DNA from 2 places in the Micromonospora sp. KLBMP9576 genome. Region 2 is predicted to be linked to the other one. Evidence: riboswitches for the same ligand, from Rfam matches in the RefSeq annotation. Region 2 holds a riboswitch; the other holds the start of a gene.

Region 1 (6,039 bases), 630 kb from region 2:
CCGCCTCCGCCGTCGACACCGCCCCCTGCTGCGACCGTATCGCGGCGTGCCGGGGTCGCGCGGCGCGTCGCGGACAGCCCGACCGGGACCTGGCTGCCGGCACCGTCAGCTCCTGAGCGCCGGTGGTGCCATCGTCGTGCCCTGCCGGGCTGTCGCGCCGACCGCCGCGTCCGAGCTGCTTCGTGCCGGGCGTGGCCGCCGTCGCCCCGAAGTCGTCCGGTAATTCGGGTGCGTGCGGGGGCACCGGTGGTTAGCGTGTGGGCATGCGCATCTGACGCCCCATCTCCGAGCCGACCCCGTCGCCCTGCGACTGCGGGTCCGCGTGCTCCCGGGCGTCCGCATTCCGCACCTGCCGCCGAGGCGGTGGTGTCCTCCGTGGTCGATTCCGGGCAGCAGTCCCGATCCCCGCCCGACCGTCACGCGACGGTCACCCGACGAGGCGGGTCCCGCGCACCGGACGTCGCTCCGGTGCGCAGGGCCCGCAGACCAAGGAGGCATCGGATGCCCGCCAAGCGCAAGCCGAAGAAGCCCCGTACCACCCTGCCCACGCCGCCCGTCACGGAGCTGACGCCGGTCAACCTCGACGAGGTGGCGGTCGCGCCCGTCGTGCCGGCGCTGCCGGTCGACCGGCCGGCGGCGCCGAAGGCCGGTCCGCCGGTCTCCGGCACCGGCCGCTCCGGCGCGCTGCGCCACCAGAAGGCCGGGCAGGCCCGCCGCTACGCCTTCCGGCGCAGCTGACCGCGCCGCCGGGTGGAGTCCCGCCACCGGGCGAGGCTCCACCCGGCCGGTCGGCCACTCCTGCGCCGGTCGGCCACTCCTGCGCCGGTCGGCCACTCCTGCGCCGGTCGGCCGCTCCTGCGCCGGTCGGCGGCTGACGGGGGTCAGCCGATCAACGGGCGGAAGGTGCCGAGCAGGACGCTGACTGTCAACGCGGCCCCGGCCAGCGCCGCCGCGCCGATGATCAACAGGCCGTCGGCGAGGACGAAGCGTTGGCGTCGGGCGACGGTGCGCGGTGTTGCCGCGTCGAAGCCCCGGGCGTCCATCGCCACGGCCAACCGGGTGCCCCGACGGATCGCCCCGACCAGCAACGCGAAGGCCGTGGACACGAACAGCCGCAGCTTCGCCAGCGGGTTTCGGCCCGCCTCGATCCCCCGGGCACGACGGGCCATGGAGATCATCTGCCACTCCTGCCCGAGCAGCGGCACCAGCCGGAACGCGGCCAGCGCGCCGATGGCGAACCGGGCCGGCGCCTTCGCGTTCTGGACCAGCGCGTCCGCCAGGTCGGTGGGATCGGTGGTGGCGAAGACGATCACACCGGGCAGCGCCACCGCGAACATGCGCAGCACCAGGCCGAGCGCGGTGAGCAGCACCCCGGAGGTGACCACCGCCGGGCCGGCCTCGACCAGCACCCGGCCGGAGCGCTCGGCCGCGAAGAGCACCAGCGTCACCACCACGCCGCCCGCGCCGACGAGCAGCGGCCAGGCCCGCCGCGCCAGCACCCGCAGCCGGACCCCGAACAACGGCAGCACGGCCAGCTCCACGGCGATCGCGATGGCCGGGGCCACCGGGTCGAGGGTGGCGATCAGGATGAACGAGAACAGCAACGCGGCGGCGAGCTTGGCCACCGGGTTGCGCCGGGCCAGCGGCGCCCGCGGCGCGGCGACCGGCTCGAAACTGATCATGCCCGCCCCCGGTCCGGGCTGGTCGCGCCGGCCGCGCGGCGCGGTGACGGGCCGGTCGTGAGCCGCTGCGGGCCGGTCACGGGCGCTCCAGGGTGAGCTGACGGTCCGCCAGCGCGGCCACGAACTCCGAGTCGTGGGTGACGGCGACCAGGCCGCACCCGGCGTCGCGCAGCTCGGCGAAGAGGTCCACCAGTTCCAGCCAGGTGCGCCGGTCCTGGCCGAAGGTCGGTTCGTCGCAGACGAGCAGGCGGGGCGCGGCGGCGAGGGCGGTCGCCACGCTCAGCCGCCGCGCCTCCCCGCCGGAGAGGGTGTACGGGTTCGCCCCCGCGAGCGCCGTCAACCGCAGCCGGGCGAGCAACCCGTCCACCACGGCCCGGACCGCCGCGTCGGACCGGCCGGCCCGGCGCGGGCCGAGCGCCAGCTCGTCGTGGACGGTGTTGGTGACGAACTGGTGCTCCGGGTCCTGGAAGACCGAGCCGATCCGCCGGGCCAGCGCCGCTGCCGGCCAGCGGTGCGGTGCGGTGCGGGCGTCGGCGCCGGCCAGCGCCGGCGTGGCCTTGACGCGGCCGGTCCCCGGCTTGAGCAGGCCGCCGAGCAGCAGCGCCAGGGTCGACTTGCCGGCCCCGTTCGGCCCGAGGACGGCGAGCGCCTCGCCGGCGCGTACGGCCAGCTCGGTGGCGGCCAGCCGGGGCGGCAGGCCGAGCCGGTCGGCGGCGAGCAACACGTCGCCGGCCGGGGCGCCCGCGCGCCGGTGCGGTACCGGACGGCCCGGCACCCAGACGCCCTCGGCCGCGAGCGCGTCCCCGTGCGTGCCGAAGACGGCCTCGGGCGTGCCGTCCGCGCGGACGCCGCCGCCGGGTTCGAGCACGACCACCCGGTCGACCAGGGGCAGCGCCTCGGCGACCCGGTGCTCGACCAGGATCAACGTGGTGTCGGCGTCCAGCGCGCCGGCCACCGCCGCCCGGATCAGTGCCGCGCCGGTCGGGTCGAGGTTGGCGGTCGGCTCGTCGAGCAGCAGCAGCCCGGGGCGCAGGGCCAGCACCCCGGCCAGGGCGAGGCGCTGCTGTTCGCCGCCGGAGAGCGCGGCGGTGGGTCGGTCGCGCGGGTACGGGAAGCCGACCCGGGCCAGCGCCTCGTCGACGCGGGGCCAGATCTCCCCGGCGGGGATGCCGCGGTTCTCCAGCCCGAACGCCACGTCGTCGCCGCTGCGGGCCATCACGAGCTGGGTCTGCGGGTCCTGGAAGACGATGCCCACCCGTTCGCGGCCCTTGCGGGGGTCGAGCCCGTCGATCTCGACGGTGCCCTCCTGCTCGCCCGAGTCCTCCGGCAGCAGCCCGGCCAGCGCGGCGAGCAGGGTGCTCTTGCCGGCCCCGGACGGGCCCAACAGCAGCACCCGCTCGCCGACCTCGACGCGCAGATCGACCCCGCGTACGGCCCACGCCCGCCGCCCGGCGTGCCGCCACCCGAACCCCCTCAAGACCACACCCCCCACGCCGTCCCCCTTCAGCCCTGTCCGCAGGCGTCGATCATGAGGTTGTTGTCATTCCGCACGGCGTGTCGTGACAACAACCTCATGATCGACACGGGTGGGCGGTAGGTGGGGCGGGTCAGATCAGGGGGCGGTCGCGGGCGGCGGGGAAGCGGTCGAGGGCGCCCGTGGTGGACAGGGCGCGGGTCAGGGTCCAGGCGCCGGCGCCGGCTACGACCGTGGCGCTGACGATGGTGAGCAGGGCGTACGGGATGCGGTAACCGGCCAGCGCGTACTCGCTGTTCCACACGAAGAAGTCGAACAGGGCCGCGCCGAGGCCGGTCAGCGCACCCGCGATGAGTGCGGTGGGTAGCCGGAACGAGCGGTACCGGAACGCCGCGAAGGCCAGCTCGGCACCGAGGCCCTGGATCAGGCCCTGGACGATGGTGACGCCGCCCCACTCCGCGCCGAGCAGCGCCGAGACGGTCGCCGCGACCGCCTCGCAGAAGAGCGCCGCGCCCGGCTTGCGGATCACCAGGCCGCCGAGGACGGCCGGGACCAGCCACACGCCGTACATGATCGCCTGGCCGGCGGGGAAGAACGCGAACGCCGGGTCGACGGCCCGCCACAGCAGGCCCCAGGCCCAGAAGATGACGCCGAAGGCCACCGCGATCACCGCGGCGACGACGACGTCGACGGTGCGCCACCGGGTGGTGTTGTTGTCTCGCATGGTTGCTCCCAGTCCAGAGTTGAACCAGGAGAAGACGCACGCCGCGCCCGGATGTGCCGGACGTCGACGCGGCTGGAGGTCGACCGAACTCCCTGCGCTGGCATTACCCAGATCAGGTTCGAGGGTCTGCGGGCGGTGCCCGCACTCTCAGCGCTGTGCGCTCCCCTGTCGGATATGAAGTTGTGTCGCTGACGCTAACACCTCTGAAGATCGTCGGACAAAGTGATCCCATCGCGGTCCGGCGGCGCGAGCGAGGGTGCGAGTGACCCGCCCCGGCGCTGGGTAGGCTCACGATCATGCGGATCGAGGCCCGGGGGTTCACGTTCGACGTCCGCGCCGGCGGACCCGAGGGCGGCACGCCCGTCCTGCTGCTGCACGGCTTCCCCCAGCACGGCGGGGAGTTCGACGACGTGGTGCCCGCGCTGCACGCCGCCGGCCTGCGCACGTACGCCCCGGACCAGCGGGGCTACTCGCCGGGCGCACGCCCCGAGGCCGTCGAGGCGTACCGGCTGCCGGAGCTGGTCGCCGACGCGGTGGGCGTACTCGACGCGTTAGGCGTCGACGCGGCGCACCTGGTGGGCCACGACTGGGGCGCGATCGTGGCCTGGGCCGTCGCGGCCGGCCACCCCGAGCGGGTCCGGACGCTGACCGCCGTCTCGGTGCCGCATCCCGCCGCGATGGCGCGGGCGCTGGCCGAGGACCCGGGGCAGCGGGCGCGCTCGGCGTACATGACGCTGTTCCGCAGGCCCGGCGCGGCGGAGCGGGCGCTGCTGGCGCTGAACGCGATGGGACTGCGTCGGATGATGCACGGCGTCGGCGACGACGCGCGGGTGGGCGCGTACGCGGACCCGATGCGCGAGCCGGGCGCCCTGACGGCCGCGCTGAACTGGTACCGCGCCATGTCCCGCCGTGACCTGGCGGTCGTCGGGCCGGTGGCGGTGCCGACCACGTTCGTGTGGAGCGAGCGCGACATCGCGATCGGCCGCACCGCGGCCGAGGCCTGCGCCGGGCACGTGCGGGCCGACTACCGTCTCGTCGAGCTGCCCCGGGTGAGTCACTGGATCCCCGACGAGGCGCCCACCCCGCTGACCGAGGCGATCCTGGACCGGACGCAGGACCTGGTCTGACCCTCCCGCGACGCCGCCCGCCCCCACCCCCCTGACGGAGGTACGACATGGACGAGGCACACCTGACGGTGACCGCCGACGGCTTCCTGGCCGCGCTCACCACCACCCTGAACCGGGTGGCCGAGAGCCAACGCGAGGCGGTGGGGCGCGCCGCCGACCTGATCGCCGAGGCGGTACGCGCCGACGGGGTGGTCCACGCGTTCGGCACCGGCCACTCCGAGGCCCTGGCCATGGAGATCGCCGGGCGGGCCGGGGGACTGGTCCCGACCAACCGGATCGCCCTGCGGGACCTGGTCCTGGTCGGCGGCGCCCCGGCGGACGTGCTCGGCCCGACGCTGGAGCGCGACCCGTCGGTGGCGCACCGCCTCTACGAGCTGGCCCCCGTCGGCCCCCGGGACGTCTTCGTGCTCGCCTCCAACTCGGGGGTGAACGGCGCGATGGTCGAGTTCGCCTCGCTGGTCAAGGAGAAGGGGCACGGGCTGGTGGCGATCACCTCGGCGCGGCACTCCGGGCAGATGACCTCGCGCCACCCGTCCGGACGCAAGCTCGCCGACTTCGCCGACGTGGTGCTGGACAACGGCGCCCCGTACGGCGACGCGACGCTGCCGCTGCCCGGTGGCGGCGCGGTCGGCGCGGTCTCGTCGATCACCGCGGCGCTGCTGGCGCAGCAGATCACGGTCGAGGTGGTGGCCCGGCTGCTGGCCGCGGGCGAACGGCCCCCGGTCTACCTGTCGGCGAACATCACGGGCGGCGACGAGCACAACAACGCCCTGGAGGCCCGGTACGCGGGCCGCATCCGGCGCGGCTCCTGACGGCGGCCGGCTCACGGCGGGGGCGTCGGCCGGGCAGCTCGCGCGCACAGGTGGCCGTGGACGGCCGGATGCGACGGCTGTCGCCGCCTGCACGGGCGGCGCGTCCGGCGGTGACGTGAGTCGGTTTCGCGCGCCGGCCGGTGGGGCATCAGCGATGCTGCCGCCGGCCACCCCCGCCAGCGGCACCGTCCGACCGGAGGTGGCGCGTGACCAAGGAAAC
Region 2 (6,039 bases):
GGGGCCTTTTCGCACCAAGAGCCGAAGCCAAGGCCGGAGTCGAAGCCGGTGCCGAAGCGGGCGGGACGGTGGGGGCGGGCCGGGTCACAGGTCCGGCCGCCCCTCGTCGGGGGTGGAGGCGAGCGCGTGGAAGCGCCGGGCGATCCGGCCCGCCCCGTACGCGAGCCGACCCGCCTCGACCGCGTACCGCATCGCGGTGGCCATCGCGACCGGGTCGGCGGCGCGGGTGACCGCGCTGGCGAGCAGCACCGCGTCGCAGCCCAGCTCCATCGCCAGCGCGGCGTCCGAGGCGGTGCCGATGCCGGCGTCCAGGATCACCGGCACGTCGACGCCCTGCCGGATCAGCCGGATGTGGTGCGGGTTCGACACGCCCAGGCCGGAGCCGATGGGCGCCCCCGCCGGCATCACCGCGGCGCAGCCCACGTCGGCCAGCCGGCGGGCCAGGATCGGGTCGTCCGACGTGTACGGCAGCACCACGAACCCGTCGGCGACGAGTTCCTCGGCGGCGCGCAGCAGCTCCACCCCGTCGGGCAGCAGCGTGCGCTCGTCGCCGATCACCTCCAGCTTCACCCAGTCGGTGCCGAACGCCTCCCGGGCCAGGTGCGCCACCTTCACCGCCTCGCCCGCCGTGTGGCAGCCGGCGGTGTTGGGCAGCAGCCGCACGCCGCAGCGGTCCAGCAGGTCCAGCAGCCCGCCGGCGGCACCGGGGGCCGTGTCGACGCGGCGCAGCGCCAGGGTGACCAGTTCGGTGCCGGAGGCGCGGATCGCGTCCTCCAGCACCCGCAGGTTGGCCGCGCCGCCGGTGCCGAGGATCAGCCGGGACGTGAAGCGCACGCCACCCAGGTCGAGGCTCACCGCGTCACCCGCCCTGGGCGGCGCTGAGCACCTCGACGCGGTCGCCGTCGCGCAGCACGGTCGCCGGCCAGCCCGTACGCGGCACCACCTCCCCGTTGACCGCGACGGCGAGGCCGCGCTGCTGGTCGGTGACCGCGCGGACCAGGTCCGCCACGGTCGAGCCGCCGGGCAGGCTGCGCCCGGCGCCGTTCACCGTCAGTTCCATGTGTGCTCCTCCTCGGGTGCGGACGGGTCGCGACCGAACCGGGCCGGGGCGAAGGGGGCGAGCAGCGGGTCCGTCGCGCCCGTGGCGACCAGTCCGGCCATCAGGTCGGCGGTGATCGGGGTGAGCACGATGCCGTGCCGGTGGTGCCCGGTGGCGGCGAGCACACCGGGCCGGCCGGGCAGCGGGCCGAGGATCGGGGCGTTGTCGGGGGTGCCGGGGCGCAGGCCGGCTAGCGTCTCGACCAGGTCGTACTCGGCCAGCTCCGGCAGCAGGTCGACGGCGGCGCGGAGCAGGCGCAGCACCGCCCCGGCGGAGACGTCGGTGTCGGTGCGTTCCTCGACGGTGGCGCCCACCACCACCTCCCCGTCGCGGCGCGGCACGAGGTAGACGTGCTCGCCGTCGGCGTACCCCCGGATGACGTGCCGGAAGCCCGGCGCGCCGCCGCCGGGCGCGCGCAGCCGGACCACCTGCCCCTTCACCGGTCGCACCGGCAGCCCCGTCAGGACCGCCGCGCCGCAGCCGGCCGCGACCACCGTGACGCGGGCGTCCACGTCGGACAGCCGGCGCACCGCCGCGGGCAGCAGCGTGGCGCCGGCCCGCTCGGCGGCCGTGCGCAGCGCCGGCACGAGCCGGCGCGGGTCGACCTGGTGGTCGGTGGCCGCGAGCGCGCCGCCGCGCACCCGGGTCGCCAGCGCCGGCTCGCGCTCCCGCAGCGCCGACGGCCGCAGCGGCGTCACCGGCAGTCCGATCCCCTGCTGGTACGCCCACAGCCGGCGCGCCTCGGCCAGGTCGTCGGCGGTGAGCCCGACCATCAGGGTGCCCTCGGTGCGGTAGCCGACGTCCACGCCCGTGGTGGCGGTCAGCTCGGCGGCGAACGCCGGCCAGCGGGCGGCGGAGGCGCTCAGCAACGCGGTCAACTCGTGCTCGCCGAAGTACGCCTCGGCGACCGGGGCGAGCATCCCGGCGGCGACGTGGGACGCGCCGGAGCCGGGAGCGGGATCGTGCACGACGACGCGCAGTCCGCGCTGCGCGCAGCGCCAGGCGATCGCCAGCCCGACCGGTCCCGCCCCCACCACGGCGACGTCCGGCCGGTTCAGCACCCCAGGGCTCCCAGCAGCTCCGCTGTGGCCCGCGCCGGGTCCGCCGCCCCGGAGAGCGCCCCCACCACCGCCACCCCGTACGCCCCGGCGGCCAGCAGCGCGGGCACGTCGGCGGCGGTCACCCCGCCGATCGCGACGACCGGCACGTCGACGGCGTCGGCGACGGCGCGTACGCCGGCCGGGCCGATCGGCGCCGGCAGCCCCGTCTTGGTGCTGGTGGCGTGGCAGGGGCCCACGCCCAGGTAGCCGGCCCCGGCGGCGACCGCCTCGGCGGCCGTGCCCGGATCGCGGGCGGTGGCGCCGAGCACGGCGGTCGCGCCGAGCACCCGGCGGGCCGCCCCGACCGGCAGGTCGTCCGCGCCGACGTGCCCACCGGCGGCGCCGACCGCCAGCGCCACGTGCAGCCGGTCGTTGACCAGGCAGGTCGCGTCGTACCGGGCGCAGAGCGCGACGACCCGGCGGGCCAGGTCGTACGCCTCCCGGTCGGTGGCGTCGTCGGTCACCCGGACCTGCACGACCAGTTCCGCGCGGGCCACCGCGAGGGCGGCCCGCAGCACGGCGAGGGGATCCCGCCCGGGTCGGGTGTCGGTGATGAGATGCAGTCGCCCGAGGGACGGCACGGCAACACTCCTCCCTGCGCCGGCATTATCCGGATCAGGTTCGACGGTCGGGGGCTCACAGCCCCCCTCTCAGCCCGGTGGCACCGGACTCCCGTGGGTCACTTGCGGGTGTCACCGTACGACGGATCGCCGGATCCGCCAAGGTCGGGACGCGGATTTTCCCCGACCGCCCGATCCCGGCGCCCGGGGCGACACGTGGCCGTTCCGTCACGCCATGCTGAAGGGATGCCCTCCGCCGCCCGGGTACCGCCCCGCCCGCCTGCCAACCGTTCCGGGCCAGCGCCGCGATCGCCGACGGCCTCCTGACCCGCGCCATGCTGCGCGGTGCGACCTGGCAACGCCTGCTGCCCGGGCTGTCCGTCACCCGCTCGAAGCTGCCGGAAGGCGACCTGACCGGCTTCGCCGGCCTACCGGTCACCACCCCGCTGCGGACGGCCTTCGACCTGCGCGCGGCCGGCTGGATCGTCCTCCGCTGCACCGCCGACGACGTGCTCCGACACCGGGACCGCACGGTACGCCTCGTCACCGCCGCCCTCCGCGAGCACGCCGACGAGCGAGACAGCAGGGCCCACATCCACCCCCGGTGACAGCCTCGACGGACCCCCGCCGCACCTACGCTCCGACAAGATGTCACCCCCTCCGCCAGACGCCCACCCTGTCCCGCAGACGCCCACCCGTCCGGCACGCGCCCACCGAGCGCCCGCCCAGGCACGAGCGACGGCGACCGGTGGAACACCAGGGCTGTCTCCCGCCGCCGGAGAGGGCCCTGGTGTGCCACCCATCGCAGGGCGGGCGGCCCCCGCAGGGCCGCCAGCTCAGAGGATGGCGCGCAGGGCGTCGAGGTCCTCGTCGGTGGGCTGCCAGATGCCCGCCTCCGCGTTGGCGGCCACCTGCTCCGGCGTGGTCGCGCCGGCGATCACCGAGGTAACCGCCGGTTGGGCCGCCAGCCCGCCGATCGCCACCTGGAGCATCGACAGCCCGCGTGCGGCGGCGTACGTCTCGATCGCCTCGATGGTGTCCCAGTCGGCGGCGGCGAGTCGTTCGGCGTACCGGCCACCACCGGCGAGGCGGCTGCCGGCGGGCGGGGTCTCGTTCCGCTGGTACTTGCCGGTGAGCAGCCCGTTGGCCAGCGGGAAGAACGGCAGCAGCCCGAGGCCGAACCGCTCGCACGCCGGCACGACCTCGGCCTCGACGCCGCGCTCCAGCAGGCTGTAGTGGTTCTGCGCGCTGATGAACCGGGACCGGCCGTTCGACGAGGCCACCCAGTCCGCGTCGGCGATCTGCCAGCCGGCGAAGTTGGAGTTGCCCAGGTAGCGGACCTTGCCGGCGCGGACGAGGTCGTCGAGCGCCGCGAGGGTCTCGTCGATCGGGGTGCCCGGGTCGGGCTCGTGCATCTGGTACAGGTCGATGTGGTCGGTGCCGAGCCGGCGCAGCGACGCCTCGACCGCCCGGGTGAGATAGCGCCGCGCGCCCCGGGCGCCGAAGTCGGGGCCGTTCAATCCGTGCATGTCCATGCCGAACTTGGTGGCCACGACCACGTCGTCGCGTCGCCCCTTGAGTGCCTGGCCCAGCAGTTCCTCGGAGCCGCCCTGCGGTTCGCCGTAGATGTCGGCGGTGTCGAAGAAGTTGATTCCGGCGTCGAGGGCGGCGTCGACCACCGCCCGGGTGCCGTCGAGGTCGAGTTTGCGGCCGAAGTTGTTGCAGCCGATGCCGACCACGGACACCACGAGCCCGGAGTCACCCAACCGGCGGTATGTCATCTCAGTCACGACATCCACCCTATGCCGGCCCCGCCGGCACCAGCCGCCCACCAGCACCACCGCACACCAACAGGGCCACCCCGGCCCCCGCCACGCCGCCCGACCGACGCCACCGCACGCCACCACGCCACCCGGGCATCCGCCGGGCCGCCCGAGGACGCCGACGTGCTCGACCGACGGCCAGGCCGGCCGGGGCACCCGCCGCCGGCCGTCAGTCGAGTACGTCGGTGACGAGTCGACGGGCGGCGGCGAGCGTGCCGGCCAGTTCGTCAGGTGTGTGCCCGAGCGCGCCGAGCAGTGCCTGCGCCCGGCGGGCGAAGTCGGGTGGCGCGTCCGGCAGCCGCCCGGCGGAGGCGATCATGCCTTTCTCGTTGACGAGCCATCGCCCGGCCCGGGCGTGCAGCACCTGCACGAGCACGCCGACGGCCCGGAACAGGCAGCCCGCCACGTACCCGCTGTCGCCGGCCGCGACCGCCTTGGCCGCGCCGTCGACGAGGAACCGGGCCTCCCATCCGCCGGCGGTCAGGGCGGCGGCGAGCGCGGGTGGGTACGCCCTGGCCTCCGCCCGCAGCGCGGTCAGCTCGCCGGTCGGGTCGCCGAGCACCTGGCAGAGCGCCACCTCGCCCGGGTAGGCCGACGAGTAGAAGCCGAGTGGGTGTCCGGCCTGCACACCGATTTCGTACGTGCCGGCCCGGCAGTCGGCCCAGCTCCGGTGGACCCGGTCGAGGTCGCGGTAGATCCAGTCGACCGCCGTCCCGCCGATGCGCAACCATCCGCCGCCGTCGACCCAGGTCCCCCAGCCGCCGGGCGGGGTGAGTTCGGCCGCTGGGTCGGCGACCGAGGTGGCGACGGCGCGCAGCCCCGGCACGTCGAGTTCGCCCCGGTAGTAGAGCCCGAGGTCCCAGTCGGAGTCGGGTCGGTGCTCGCCCCGGGCGCGGCTGCCGCCGAGCGTGACGGCGACGATCCCGTCGACCGCGCAGAGGCGGTCGGCCAGGTCGGTGGGGATCACCCCACGTCCCAGACCGGCTCGGGGGTCTCGGTCACCTCGTTGTCGCTGCCGAACAGCACGAACCGGTCGAAGGATCGGGTGAACCAGCGGTCGTGGGTGACCGCCACCACGGTGCCTTCGAAGGCGGCCAGCCCGGCCTCCAGCGATTCGGCCGACGCCAGGTCGAGGTTGTCGGTGGGCTCGTCGAGCAGCAGCAGCGTCGCGCCGGAGAGTTCCAGCAGCAGCACGAGGAAGCGGGCCTGCTGCCCCCCGGAGAGGGTGCCGAAGCGTTGGTCGCCCTGCGCCGCCAGCTCGTAGCGGCTCAGCGCCGCCATCGCGGCGTGCCGGTCCATGCCGGCCCGGTGTTCGTCGCCCCGCCAGAGCACCTCGACGAGGGTCTTCGCCGTCAGCTCCGGCCGGTCGTGGGTCTGCGAGAAGTGCCCGGGGCGTACCCGCGCGCCGAGCCGCGCCACCCCGTCGTGCGCCACGGGGGTGAGTGCGGCGGCGGCGT

Evidence for each region. Region 2 has a riboswitch for thiamine pyrophosphate ahead of thiE (thiamine phosphate synthase). Riboswitches for the same ligand answer to the same signal wherever they lie in the genome.
Region 1: linked by a shared signal. The riboswitch ahead of ACQ452_RS21870 (ECF transporter S component) and the one ahead of thiE (thiamine phosphate synthase) in region 2 are both predicted to bind thiamine pyrophosphate.

The regions. Positions count from the first base shown of each region.
Region 1 is NZ_CP194567.1:4,979,402-4,985,440, reverse strand. Features, by position in the region: gene ACQ452_RS21885 (hypothetical protein) at 502-738, shown strand; gene ACQ452_RS21880 (energy-coupling factor transporter transmembrane component T family protein) at 882-1,682, opposite strand; gene ACQ452_RS21875 (ABC transporter ATP-binding protein) at 1,759-3,174, opposite strand; gene ACQ452_RS21870 (ECF transporter S component) at 3,290-3,880, opposite strand; TPP riboswitch at 3,952-4,057, opposite strand; gene ACQ452_RS21865 (alpha/beta fold hydrolase) at 4,177-5,007, shown strand; gene ACQ452_RS21860 (sugar isomerase domain-containing protein) at 5,070-5,819, shown strand; gene ACQ452_RS21855 (DUF6328 family protein) at 6,026-6,039, shown strand, end outside.
Region 2 is NZ_CP194567.1:5,607,964-5,614,002, forward strand. Features, by position in the region: gene ACQ452_RS24795 (thiazole synthase) at 85-855, opposite strand; gene thiS (sulfur carrier protein ThiS) at 860-1,060, opposite strand; gene thiO (glycine oxidase ThiO) at 1,051-2,160, opposite strand; gene thiE (thiamine phosphate synthase) at 2,154-2,780, opposite strand; TPP riboswitch at 2,775-2,885, opposite strand; gene ACQ452_RS24815 (hypothetical protein) at 3,095-3,367, shown strand; gene ACQ452_RS24820 (aldo/keto reductase) at 3,596-4,558, opposite strand; gene ACQ452_RS24825 (nucleotidyltransferase domain-containing protein) at 4,752-5,549, opposite strand; gene ACQ452_RS24830 (ABC-F family ATP-binding cassette domain-containing protein) at 5,546-6,039, opposite strand, start outside.